Regions from separate parts of the Salinibacillus aidingensis genome, predicted to be linked through region 1. Evidence: riboswitches for the same ligand, from Rfam matches in the RefSeq annotation. Region 1 holds a riboswitch; the other holds the start of a gene.

The links. A riboswitch is a leader RNA that binds a small molecule or an ion and turns the genes downstream of it on or off. The one in region 1 is predicted to bind FMN.
Region 2: it holds a riboswitch for FMN, as region 1 does, so the genes downstream of both, ACZ5OK_RS13140 (ECF transporter S component) here and ribD (bifunctional diaminohydroxyphosphoribosylaminopyrimidine deaminase/5-amino-6-(5-phosphoribosylamino)uracil reductase RibD) in region 1, are expected to answer to the same signal.

The regions. Positions count from the first base shown of each region.
Region 1 is NZ_AP043759.1:155,044-162,107, forward strand. Features, by position in the region: gene ACZ5OK_RS00925 (hypothetical protein) at 1-94, shown strand, start outside; gene ACZ5OK_RS00930 (hypothetical protein) at 140-370, opposite strand; gene ACZ5OK_RS00935 (YbjQ family protein) at 370-693, opposite strand; gene solA (N-methyl-L-tryptophan oxidase) at 787-1,917, opposite strand; FMN riboswitch at 2,024-2,169, shown strand; gene ribD (bifunctional diaminohydroxyphosphoribosylaminopyrimidine deaminase/5-amino-6-(5-phosphoribosylamino)uracil reductase RibD) at 2,362-3,462, shown strand; gene ribE (riboflavin synthase) at 3,467-4,060, shown strand; gene ACZ5OK_RS00955 (bifunctional 3,4-dihydroxy-2-butanone-4-phosphate synthase/GTP cyclohydrolase II) at 4,120-5,325, shown strand; gene ribH (6,7-dimethyl-8-ribityllumazine synthase) at 5,351-5,821, shown strand; gene ACZ5OK_RS00965 (GNAT family N-acetyltransferase) at 5,832-6,344, shown strand; gene ACZ5OK_RS00970 (spore coat protein) at 6,428-6,910, shown strand.
Region 2 is NZ_AP043759.1:2,460,612-2,467,675, forward strand. Features, by position in the region: gene menD (2-succinyl-5-enolpyruvyl-6-hydroxy-3-cyclohexene-1-carboxylic-acid synthase) at 1-1,243, opposite strand, end outside; gene ACZ5OK_RS13130 (isochorismate synthase) at 1,240-2,646, opposite strand; gene ACZ5OK_RS13135 (hotdog fold thioesterase) at 2,926-3,312, shown strand; gene ACZ5OK_RS13140 (ECF transporter S component) at 3,474-4,052, opposite strand; FMN riboswitch at 4,362-4,509, opposite strand; gene ACZ5OK_RS13145 (M20/M25/M40 family metallo-hydrolase) at 4,584-5,645, opposite strand; gene ACZ5OK_RS13150 (potassium channel family protein) at 5,771-6,772, shown strand; gene ACZ5OK_RS13155 (YugN-like family protein) at 6,761-7,064, opposite strand, start outside.

The sequences.
Region 1 (7,064 bases):
TGAGAAGTTTTGCTTTACCTGTCCTCGTTTAACAGAAAAGGATCGGGAGGAAATGCGTAAAAACAGGGAAGAAGAAATCAGGGCAAATGGTTAAAAGACAAGAATCTCTCACTTCAACAAGTGTCAGATTCTTGTCTTTTTAATGCTCAACGTAAATTCGCTTTCCTGTGTGGCGATTATAGTAAACGTAGATCGTCTTTTTTGTTTTCGTGTCTATAAACGTTTCGGACGTTTTTTCAAATCCTTCAGGTACTTCGTTAGGCTGTAAAAACGCTTTGCGACTGTTTTTATCCGTTTGATGAGTAATGACTAAAATGACAATGAGCAGAAGGATTTGAAAAACAAAATATCCTATGACAAATTTCATCATTATTCCTTTTTCTCCAACCTTACCGCGGTACCATAGGCGACGATTTCACTCATGTTGTTGCTGATGCTGCCGGAATCAAATCGGAACATAATGATACCATCTGCACCCATTTGCTGTGCGTTTTCTGTCATCCGATCCAAGGCTTCTTTTCTTGCATCCTCAAGCATCTCCACATATTGGCGGACTTCACCGCCGAATAACCCTTTAATCGAAGCAGTGATGTCCTTTCCGACACCGCGGGCTCTTACCGTAAGTCCAAAGGTGGGGCCTAATACTTCGGTCACTTCATATCCAGGAACCTTTTCACCTGTCATAATAATCATGTTTGCAACACCTCGCATCATATTCTTCATTTTATTATTGAATAGTTGCTAATGCCCTATACGATAAACGTCCGGTATAGGTTTCATATCTTTTTATTTTAAGAATCTCTTTATACTGAATGGAGCAAGGTCAAAATCAACGTTTTCATTCATAGCCATTTTACTCAAAATTTCTCCAACCACACTGCTGAATTTATAGCCATGCCCGGAAAATCCACACGCAATTGTGACATTCGGATGCTGGGGCAGCTGATCAATAATAAAGTCCCCATCAGGAGTCATGGTATATACACAGGTTTTTCCGGTGTTTTGACTCTGAACATGCGGAAAATAGGCCTCTAATATATCTGAAACGTCCCCGATATCTTCTCTGTAATATCCATAAGGTTTTAGGGGACGACCCATTTGAAACTCCCGTCCACCGTCGTGTCTTCCAATTTTAACTCCGGACTCGTGAATGCTTGGAAATCCATAATAGGTACCCTGGCTAATAGCAAAGGTGAATGCTGGGAATTCTGCTGCATTATAAATTTGGTCATCGGCATCGAACCAGGAAAAGGTTTTACGTAAGGTGGTTAAAGGTAAAGATACATTCAGCTTTTCGCCTGTCTTTTTTGCCCATGCTCCAGTGGTCGCAATAAGATGGTCTGCTTCAAAGCTTTCGTTTTCTGTATACACGGTTGCTGAATCTTTATGTATGTCAATATCCACAACTTCGCTATTCACTTTTATCGTAGCCCCGAAGGATTCGGCCAGGGAACGATACGTTTGTATAATCCTTTCACTAAAAAGGACTCCTGAGGTGGTCTCTAAGCAGCCTATGTAATGATCGGGTAATGACAGCCCTTCCCACTTTTGGGAAATTTCTTTTGCAGACAGGGTTTGCAGTGGGAGGTGATAGGTTTCTGAACTTGATTGTACCTCACGAATAAAGGAAGAATCCTTTTCTCCTATATTTAAGACACCTGTTTGCAGAAATAAATCCTCCCCTGATTCCTTTTCCAATTCATACCAAAGCTCCTGGGCGCGGAGAGCTAATGGAACATAGTGTTCACCTTCCCCATAGGCATGACGTATGAGTCGGGTTTCCCCATGATGGGACCCGTCCTGATGCGGGGGATTATGAGAGTCGATAAGCAGAACCTTTTTCCCTTGTCTTGCCAAATAATATCCTGCAGCCATGCCCATGGATCCTGCCCCAACAATGATTGTATGAAAATGCATTTTTGACATCCTTTCAAATAGATCTGATTCTTATATTTTAAGTGGTGTAAACAAATTTTTGTACTTATAAATTTTTTAGTGTTACAATTATACAAAATTAAATAAAAAATTCCTTCGGGGTCGGGTGCAATTCCCTACCGACGGTGATGGAGCCGAAACTCCTCAGTCCGTGACCCGTGAGATGAAAATCGAGCGGTGGACCTGGTGAAAATCCGGGACCGACAGTGAAAGTCTGGATGGGAGAAGGAATGGAAGATCATACGGCAGTGATTCAGGTTATATGCATGGAAAATGGCTATTTTTCGGATTCCTCCTGATTCATTTGTTTTTTGCTATGCTGTCGTAAAATTTTTAATCATACACACCTTCTCCCTTCTGATTTTGAATCAGAAGGGTTTTTTAATGAGATGACCAAATCTTAAACATACGAAAGCAGGGACTGTTATGAATGATCAGTACTATATGAAATTCGCCTTATCCTTAGCCAGATCCGTATCGGGCCAGACCAGTCCCAATCCACCTGTTGGAGCGGTAGTGGTGAAGAATGGGCAGATCATCGGCTTTGGTGCCCATTTAAAAGCTGGTGAGCCCCATGCAGAGGTTCATGCGTTACAGATGGCTGGGGACAAAGCAAAGCATGCGACCATTTATGTAACGCTTGAGCCATGCAGTCATCACGGAAAGACCCCACCCTGTGCAGACTTAATCCTGCAAAAAGGTCTGTCACGTGTTGTTGTGGCAACGGTTGATCCAAATGAAAAGGTTGCAGGTCAGGGGATTAAACGACTGCGAGAATCGGGGGTTCAGGTTGATGTGGGGATATTAAAAGAGGAAGCTGACAGCATTAATAAAGCATTTTTTTATTATATTCAGCATCATAAGCCCTTTGTCACACTGAAGTCAGCTACAAGCCTGGATGGAAAGCTTGCCACTGTCTCCGGAGAAAGCCAATGGATCACAGGAGAGGAAGCCCGACAGGATGCCCATCTGTATCGGCATACCCATGATGCTATTCTGGTTGGTGTCAACACAGTATTAAAAGATAATCCAACTCTCACAGCCCGGCTGCCCCTTGGCGGTAAAAATCCGGTACGAGTGGTGCTGGATACCCATTTAAGAACGCCTCTTCAATCAAATATTATAACAAAGAAAGATGCCGAGACGTTGATCATAACGGGATCGGAAGCCCGACAGGATACCATTGCAGGCTATGAACAATTTGCCCATGTGGAAGTGATCCAGCTTGATCAGCCTGAAATCACTATTCCCAGAGTGCTGGAGGAATTAGGGAAGCGAAAAATTATGACCCTGTTTGTAGAGGGTGGAGCAGAAGTGAATGGCAGCTTTCTGAAGGAGAAGGCTGTTCAGCAGGTCATTACTTATATTGCCCCAACGATTATTGGTGGAAGGGGAGCGCCAACATCCATCGGAGGAGATGGCATCGAAAGTCTCTCAGACAGTCTGGACTTATCCATTACCTCCTTTGAAAGAATTGGCAAGGACCTCAAAATTGTGGCAGAAGCTAAAAATCATGATGAAGGGTGAAAATATGTTTACAGGAATTATTGAAGAGTTAGGCACCATAAAGGATATCCAGAAGGGTAAACAGGAAATTGAAATGACCATCGAAGCGAATGAAATTTTATCAGATATTAAGGTAGGAGACAGTATTTCGGTTAATGGTGTCTGTTTAACCGTGACAGGCTATTCAGATGACGATTTTCAGGTTGATATCATGCCGGAAACGGTGAAGGCGACCTCTTTACGAATGCTGGATAAAGGCTCACAGGTTAATTTAGAGCGTTCCATGCCAGCAAATGGCCGGTTTGGCGGACACTTTGTTTCAGGACATGTTGATGGTACAGGTACGATTATTGAGAAGAAACCGGTGGCGAATGCGATTTACTATCAGATTGAGCTTCCGGACGAATTGGAGAAGCTGATGATGCTAAAGGGTTCAGTTGCGGTTGATGGAACGAGTCTGACAGTCTTTGGAACAGAAAATAACGTTTTAACCATTTCCTTAATTCCTCATACAGCCGAAAATACAGTTTTAGGACAGAAGGATGAGGGAGATATCGTGAACATCGAGTGTGACATGTTGGCGAAGTACGTGGCTAATATGATTTCCGATAAGGACTGACCTTCCGGGCAGAAACATTTTAGATCAGCTTTTATAAAAGACGAAAAGGAAGTGACAGCATGTTTGATAAAGTAGAGGAAGCAATCGAGGATTTAAAGGCAGGTAAGGTCGTTATTGTAGCCGATGATGAAGATCGTGAGAATGAGGGAGATTTTGTTGCTCTTTCAGAAAAAGTAACCGCAGAAACCATCAATTTTATGATCACACATGGCCGTGGGCTTGTATGCACATCCATTACTGAAGATTTATCCAATCGTCTGGAACTGCATTCAATGGTTAATCAGAGTACAGATCCTTATGGCACAGCCTTTACAGTAAGTATTGACCATCGGGATACAACGACAGGGATTAGTGCTGCCGAACGGGCGCTGACCATCCAGCAATTATTGTATCCTGATTCGAAGCCTGCTGATTTTAAAAGACCTGGACACGTGTTTCCGATTGTAGCAAAAAACGGTGGCGTATTGAGACGAGCGGGGCATACGGAAGCTGCGGTTGATTTAGCTAAACTGAGCGGTGCCTTTCCATCAGGGGTGATTTGCGAAATCATTAAAGATGATGGAACCATGGCCAGAGTACCAGATTTACGCAAAATAGCTGATCAGTTTGGTCTTAAGTTTATTACGATTAAGGATCTGATTGAATATCGGAACCAGAAGGAAAAGCTGATTCAGAAGGAAGTTGAAGTCAATCTTCCTACCGAATTTGGGGATTTTAAAGCTGTTGCATATACCAATGCAGTGGATGATCGTGAACATATCGCCCTTATAAAAGGGGAGATTGATCCGGAGAAACCGACATTGGTCAGAGTCCATTCCGAATGTCTGACGGGTGATGTATTCGGTTCCTATCGCTGTGATTGCGGACCTCAGCTGCATACAGCCCTTGCACAGATTGAGGAAGCAGGAAATGGTATTTTGCTTTATATGAGGCAGGAGGGCCGAGGGATTGGATTAATCAATAAGCTTCGTGCCTATAAGCTGCAGGAGGAAGGCTATGACACAGTAGAAGCCAATGAAAAATTAGGATTTGCTCCTGATCTTAGGGATTATGGAATTGGTGCACAGATATTAAGGGACTTAGGTCTTAGAAAAATGCGTCTATTAACGAATAATCCGAAAAAAATTAAAGGACTTAAAGGGTATGGTTTAGAAGTAGTTGAGCGTGAACCTATTCAGATGCCTGCCCGTAAAGAAAATGAACGTTACCTGAAAACGAAGCATACAAAGCTGGGACATTTATTGGAGTTTCATACTCATTCATGATCGATAAAACAAGGAGGAAGCAATCATGGGACAAATTTTTGAAGGAAGCCTAGTAGGCACTAATTTAAAAGTAGGAATCGTCGTTGGTCGTTTTAATGAATTTATCACAAAAAAATTATTGGAGGGCGCAGTGGGTACCCTGCAACGTCATGGAGTTTCAGAGGAGCATATTGATACCGCCTGGGTTCCGGGAGCTTTCGAAATTCCGTTAATCTCGCAGAAAATGGCGGAATCTGGAAAGTACGATGCTGTGATTGCGCTTGGAACAGTTATCAGGGGCTCTACTCCCCATTTTGACTACGTTTGTAACGAAGCCGCGAAAGGCGTATCAAATGCTGCGTTAAAAACCGGCAAACCGGTCATTTTTGGTGTTATTACAACAGATACCATTGAGCAGGCAATTGAACGTGCAGGAACAAAGGCAGGGAATAAAGGCTCTGAAGCGGCTGCTGCTGCAGTGGAAATGGCTCAGTTAGTAAAAGATATGGAACAGTGAGGAATACAAAATGACAAATACCGTTGTAACCATTTTACATGAAGGGGATGCAGAGCAGTACTGGAATTTAAGGATAGAGGCCTTAAAGGAAGCGCCGGATGCCTTTCTTACCACCTATGAAGAAGCTGTTCAGCGGGAGAATCCGGTTGACCAGACTGCCGAACGATTATCAGACGAAAATAATATAACTTTTGGAGCCTTTACGGATGAAGGTTTAGTCGGTGTGACAACCTTACAATTCTCGGATAAAAGGAAGGAAAAACATAAAGCTTTTCTCTTAGCCATGTATGTGAAGCCGCAATATCAGAATCGGGGTATTGCGAAACAGCTGATTTTCAAAGCTATTCAGACGGCTCGGAGGCAGGGAGAAGTGGAACAGATTCATTTATCGGTGGTTTCCACCAACAACGCTGCTATTCACTTATACGAATCCATTGGTTTTAAAATGTATGCCACAGAGCCCAGAGCGATTAAAACGGACAAGGGATACTTAGATGAACATTTAATGGTCTTATCTTTATAAATTGTCTCGCTGGTGTAAAGTGCCAGTAGGGGAATGTCATGCATAGAGTAGTAATGAAACATTTTCCAAAGGAGCTGAAAGCATTGGAGCATCATAATACTCTTGCGTGGCATGAAGCGCTTGAACTGCATGAACTTGTCGCCTTCAAATCAATTGGTGTCATGAAAATGAAAATGGCCCTGCCGAATATCACGGACCAGACTTTAAAAGGTCTGTATGAACGCAGTATTCAGGAAAATCAGTCGGATCTGCAGGAATTAATGGAATTTTACCGTCACGTTCCATCCCCTGACGGCCGGAATGAAGAGGAACGAATACATGATACTTTTTTTGAAGGTGATTTACTCGCTTTTACGAAGGCAGGGGTTCGGAATTATGCCATTGCGATAACAGAAACCGCAACCCCAGCGTTAAAGGAAGTCCTGACAAAGCAATTAAATCAATGCATAAGACTGCATGATATGGTTTATCGCTATATGTTTAAACAGGGTCATTACCCATCGTATAATTTAAACAAATTATTTTCGAATGATTTAAAACTGGCACAAAAAGCGTTATCCATGTAAAGAAAAAGGGCTATCACTGAAAACAGGATAGCCCTTTTTGATATTCAGGCTGGCTGTACCTGGATCTGTCTGATCACCCTCAACCATTTCCTTTATTTCCGGCATAAATTTCATCCTTATATCAAAGGATAATGGATGAATCTATATGGGAGGT
Region 2 (7,064 bases), 1.2 Mb from region 1:
TAAAGAATGTATCCACATCCCTGATAGGCATACTATTTCCGACAAACAGAAGATGCTGATCCTTTATCACCTGATTAAGAATGGACACAGCATGACCTTCCGTTAATTCTTCCCCTTCTGCCCATTTCCGTCTTACCATCTGATTCAGTTTTTTCCATTTATCTGTCCAATCGGGATCCATTTCCATACCAGCACTGTAATCAGCGCTCTGTATGCAGAATTGGGCAGGGTCACTGTATATGTAATGTGTGTTTGTAAGGGTTGGTTCCCGATAGCCCTCATATGCCTCAACCACAATGTGAAGGATGTCCGGATTTTCCTCCATAAAGAAACGATAAGGCTTGGAAACAGGCATAGCACCAAAGCGTATAATGAAGTCAGGCTTTAGCGAACTGCGAACCTTGGAGCTTTTTAAAATAGAATCGTAGCTTTCAATCACGAGCTCTTTGGAATGAGGTCCTGTTCTGATCTGGGAAAGGGGATCCGCTAAAATCGGGATATTCCAGGTCTTAGCGAGCCTGGCAATACTCTCACGCAGCCCTGTATCCATTTGCGGACCACAGACTAATAACCCCTGCTTTCTGTCGGCAAGCTGGGTGAGTACTCGATCAAGCTGACGTTCATCCAATGTACGTATACCCGAAACATGGGGAAAATAAACATCTTTTGTCGGACTTTCCCAAATATCCGGAAGATGAAAATCAGGGACGAGAGGTTCGCGTAATGGAAAATTCAACTGTACCGGTCCGGGATTACCTTCATATGCTGTTGCTGCAGCACGGGAAGCCATACTTCGTGCATAATTCAGCATCGATTCATGCTTTTCCGGTAAGGCCATTTCATGAAACCATTTGACGTAATCCCCATACATTTTGATTTGGTCAATTGCTTGAGGAGCTCCCACGTCCCTAAGCTCATGCGGACGATCAGCTGTCAAAACAACCAGCGGAACCCTGCTGTAATAGGCCTCAATAATAGCCGGATAGTAATTAGCGGTAGCCGTTCCGGAAGTACAGACTAATGCGACCGGACGATTTTGTTCTTTTGCCATGCCTAAAGCAAAAAACGCTGCCGACCGTTCATCAAGATTGACCCAGTGTTTGATTGATGAATGCTCAGCGAACGTTAGCGCCAGAGGAGTGGAACGTGAGCCCGGAGAAATGACAACGTCTGTAATCCCACTTCTCGCAAGCTCATCTACGAATTGTGCAATATAATAGGTTAGTTTTTCCTGGTGGCTCATTGTAATCCTCCTAGCGCCATTAGCATAGGTGAAAATTTTATCTGGGTTTCCTGGAATTCTTTTTCCGGATCTGAATCCTTAACAATACCACAGCCCGCAAATAAAGAAGCTTCATTTTTTTGGATTAAACCAGACCGGATGGCTACAGCGAATTCACCATTATCCATCGCATCCATCCATCCAATAGGAGCTGAATACCAGCCTCTGTCCGCCTTCTCCTCTTCTTTTATAAATGATAGGGCTTCTTCACGGGGTACCCCTCCCATAGCCGGTGTAGGATGGAGACTTCTGACTACCTCTAATAAAGAATGTCCTTCCCGTAACTTCCCCTTTACTGGTGTATATAAGTGCTGCAGATTTCGAAGTTTGTACAGTACAGGAGATTCCGGCACTTCTACATTGTCACTGCAGGCTTCTATAGCTTGCTTAATCATATCAACCACAAAAGCATGCTCCATCCGATTTTTCTCATCATAAAGCAGTTCGTTTCCTAACACCTCATCCTCTTGGGGTGTTTCACCTCTCGGGGAGGTACCGGCGAGACAGGTGGAAAGGAGTTCTCCATTTTCCACCTTCACCAATCTTTCGGGAGTTGCTCCAATAAAACAGTCCTCTCCGCTTTCCAATGCAAAAATATAGCTTTGCTTTTGCTGCTCCAGCAGGTTTTCCAGCACCCTGGAAACAGGGATCGTCTGAGTAAAGGATACCCGCAATTCCCGAGCCAGGACTACCTTATTCATCTGTTTATTTTCAATACGTTCTGTTGCAGATCTCACCGTTTCTTTCCATTCCTCAGCACTTTTCGCCTGCTGATTTACACATTCAGGATCCTTAGAACCTTGTTGTGGATGCTGCTTCATTGTCTCTATCATCTGAGTAAATGACGCCCTGCAATTTTCTATATCCACTTGTCCATCGAACCGGATATGACAGGTTAGATAGGCGTCACTGTCATCTATCGTAATAATATACTCAGGTAACGTCATCTGACTGCTCGGATAATTTTCCCAAAGCTCACTGGATTCTTCAGGATCAAAGGAAAAACCACCCATGATGACGGGTCCTGTGCCAGGCTGGTTATATGGGTTATCGATGTAAACGGATTTCAGCAAGTCATTCCACTCAGAGTGGACATGTTCAAAACGGTCTCCGTTAGTTTTATTCTCTTTAAACTGATAGGCCGACCCTAAACCGATAAGGACCATTCCGTCTTCAGGACTTGTCCAGAAAAATCTCGATCCTTTGAAAGACTGTGTATATTGAAAAACAGCAATCGGGTTGATCTCCTCAACACCTGCTATTTTCTCTGTATAGCTAAACAGCTGTGGTGTATCCTTGTGAGCCTGATAATCAAGTGCTTCACTTATAGACTCGGTAAACCGTTGCTGTCGGGTTTCGATCATTTTCACTACCTCCAAAACAAAAGGGACTTCTTACACACACTTTTATTATTTTAACACGGAACTTAAAATCCAATCTTATTTTAATCCCTTTTTCACTGTATCTCAAGCAGTTCCCCTTACAACAGGATTGTGGAACGCTTCAATTGTTGACTGTTAAATTTTTACGGATGTTTCTTTGTAAAGAGTAGCACTTCCCATTCACGCATGGTAAACTAAATTTACGGTCAGTTAATGCGTAATAAAAAATTGCTCCGGGAGGGAAGAAACCATATGGATATGATGCAGACTTCCAATACAATGCTTGAAGCCTTAGATATCGAGATGGTTGAAATGAATCCAAATCGAGTGGTTTTATCCATGCCTGTAGGTCCCAAAACCCATCAGCCTTTTGGTTATCTGCATGGCGGTGCCAGTGTTGCGTTGGCTGAAACCGCTGCCAGCATTGGCGGTGCTTTAAATATTGACATCGAAACGCAAAACGTATTTGGAATTGAAATCAATGCCAATCATCTAAGAAGTAAGCGTTCAGGAATGGTGACAGGTACGGCTGAGCCAATACATATCGGAAGCCGGACCATGGTATGGGAAATTAAAGTTGAGGATGAGAATAACCAATTAATTTCCATATCCAGATGTACACTTGGTGTTGTCTCCAAACGTGACTAGAGCCTACAAAGGACGGAAGCGGCCGTTGATCCAGCTCCGGCTCCACTTCTTTTCTTTGTCCAGTTGCGGCAAGTTTATGAAAAAAGGAGTTATCTCTGAAAGGGAGACAACTCCTTTTTTTGTTGTATAGAAATTTTAAACGGAGGCTTCCACATTAGTTCTTACCTGGCCAGATTCATTTGCTTTTCCTCTATCCATGGCTTGATTTTTACAAATAAAGGAATCAGCAGCAAGGCAACAACTGCTCCCTTAATGGCATTAAACGGTAAAATCCCCACTAATACTGTGGATAATTTCACTGTATCACTCATCGTTTCCCAGCCCATGAACCATGAATAGGCAGGCAGAATGAGAAAATAATTTAAGACCGACATCCCAATAGCCATAATTACTGTACTTGTAACGATACCTGAAATAACACTTTTTACTGACTTATATTTGTGATACAAGATGGAAACCGGTAATACGAACATTGCACCGGCAATAAAATTTGAAACAACGCCTACCGGATCTCCTGCTCCTGAATAAAGAAAATAAATGACATTTTTCATTGCTTCAACAATTACACCGGCTACAGGTGAAAATATAAAGGCTGCTATAATTGCCGGCACATCACTAAAGTCAATTTTCAGGTACCCTGGTAAAAACGGCAAGGGAAAATTGAGCAGCATTAATACCATGGCAATAGTTGATAAGATAGCTAAAATAATAAGCTTTAATAAATTTGATGATTGTTGCATCGATCCTTCTCCTCCCTCACTTTACCATTCAAATCTCAAAAGTGAAGGGAAGCGACCCCCAAAACCTGCCAAAACATAATAAACCCTAAAGCTATAAGGGGCTTTAGGGTTTGCAAGCAGCGGGTAATAAAGTCCGGAGACATATGATGAACGTACTTCCACATAATCGTTTGTCCGTTATTTGCACAAAACTGGACAATTCAGCAATGGCCTGTATTAAAGGTTCTGAACCATATATAGAAGCCGTCAATGAGTACCAAAGCAAGCTTTTACATCCTGCCTTATCGTCTCCGCTTTTCCTATATCGCTTCACATCTTCTCCCATCCAGACTTTACTGTCGGTCCCAGATTCACACTGGCTCAGCCGCTCGGTTATTACCTCACGGGTCACGGACTTAGAACTTCAGTGAAGCTCATCACCGTCGGTCGGGAATTTCACCCTGCCCCGAAGATTGAATGGCTATTCATTTTTTTATTTATCTATATTATAGCGTACTTATCCTCATATGCATAGTGTTTTGCTTAAAGTTTTTAATGTTCGTCCTCCAATGGATTCAACGATTCATTCCCCTTTAATCCTTCAATCATATGAACGATTAAATCAATCTCTTCCTCCATATCCTTCATGCTGGCAGTTTCAACAGGTGAGTGCATATACCGAAGCGGCAGGGAAACCAGGCTTATAGGGACACCTGCACCTGTATAACGCATCTTATCTGCATCGGTACCTGTGTTTCTTGGTGTCAGCTCATATTGAACAGCCATATTTAAATTTTGAGCTGAATGCTGCAGCAGTTTGTTTATTTTACGATTAATAGGAGCCCCTTTCGCGAGTACAGGTCCTTTGTCCAATTGGATATCCCCATGTTTTGTCGTATTTACACCTGGGTAATCTGTAGCAAAGGTGACGTCACAGGCAATGGCCATCGTCGGCTTAATACCAGCTGCAGCAAAATAAGCTCCTCCCATATTGGTTTCTTCATTTACAGTGCTAGCCGCGTAAACCCCTACCTGAATGTCCTTTTCAGATAATTTTCGTAGCACTTCAGCAACCATAAAGGCACCTGTCCGATTATCGAGTCCTCTGCCTGTAATATATCGATCCATCAGTACTTCTGGTTCCCGTTTATAAATGGCCAGATCACCAATTTGTACAGATTTTGCGATTTCATCCTTGGATTTCGCACCGCAATCAATGTACAAATCTTCAAATTCAAGCTTTTCTTTCACGCCACCATGATGCTCGGCATTAGCCCCAATCACACCTGTTAACGTCTGGTTTTCTCCGAGAATATGTACCTTCATCCCAACTGCAATCTTAGGACTTATACCACCCATCTTGCTTATACGAAGAAAGCCATTATCCTCAATTCTTGTAATTACAAACCCAATTTCATCAGAATGACCGGCCAGCAAAACTTTGAACTTTGCGTCCGGGTTTAATACACCAATCACATTTCCGGCATGGTCAGTTTTAATTTCATCTGCATACGGTCTGATGTAGTTCATCCATTTTTTCTGAATTTCCATTTCCATACTGGATGGAGATGGGGTTTTTAATAAATCCATTAAAAAAGATTGATTTTCAAGCATAGGTTTCACTCCTTCATGTATGTATTGAAATGCTTTTAGTCAAACTAGTGCATATGAGAAAAAATAGCACATCTGGCCAAAAAAGTATATCAAACTTAACAGATCGTTGAAAGGTGCGGGGAAGAATGCTTCAAATGTTGTTTCGCTGGTATTTTCAGATTCCTATATATTTACGGCTTTTGTTAACGGTCATTTTCTTCATGTTTTTATTTGGCAGTGTCATGCATTTTGTGGAACCTGTTAATTTTCCCAGCCTTTTTGACGGGCTTTGGTGGGCCTTTGTTACGGGTTCAACGGTAGGATATGGAGATTTTGTACCCAATAGCATTCTGGGAAAGGTTATTGGTATTTTGATGATTCTTGCAGGAGGAGGAATTGTTACATACTACATGGTGACGGTAGCTTCAGGGGCCGTGGAACGTGAAAAAGAGATGGAAAAAGGCAATGTCGCTTATAAAGGAAAAAATCATGTCGTTCTCATTGGCTGGAATGAAAGGTCAAGGCAACTATTAAATATGATTAATGATTTTAAACCAACGGAAGAGGTTGTGCTGGTTGATAATTCCCTGAGCAAAAGCCCTAAACATCATTACCATTTCCATTTTATTCACGGGGACGCCTCTTTGGATGATACGTTAAAAAAAGCAAATATATCTGAAGCAAGACACGTGATTATTACTTCTGATCAATCAAGACCTGAAAAACAAGCCGATCAATTGGCCATATTGTCAACGGTTGCCGTCAGAGGAGTAAACCCCGAGGTACCGATTAGTACGGAAATTTTAACGAAAAACCAAATTCCTAATGCTGAGAGAGCAGGTGCGGATACGGTTATTCGGTCAAATGATTTTATGAGTACGCTTTTTTTCCATGAGGTTTACCGTGAACAGCCAGTCAAACCGTTTGACATTATGCTGGAGCAATTGGCCAGCCAGCAATATAATCAGCATGAACTGCCAGACGAGCAGATAGGACGGACATTTCTGGAATGCTCGAATGATTATGTAAAAAAAGATGAATTATTATTGGGAATCATCCGGAAAGGGGATGTACTGATTAATCCGCCCTTCCAGATGGATTTGGAAAAAGGAGATAAGCTGATTGTTCTCGTTTCCTTAAGAGAGTAATGCCTGTTCCACTGTTTTTATAAGCTCATCACCCTTGCTCTGAATATCCTCAGGTACTTCAGTATCAGGATCAACAGGGGATTGGAACTGGTTCACAATGGCTGTCATATTTCCAATCACAGCATCCTCATCCGTACCCGAAGCATACTGGTGTCCTAACAAAAAGGGTCTGCCTACTCTTACCTGGACACCCGGCTCATCCAATTGACCAATTTCTGCATTAAAGGGAATACGCAAAAAATAATAGGTACCCTCACTTTGCAGTTGATTATCAAAATAACCATGATCGTAT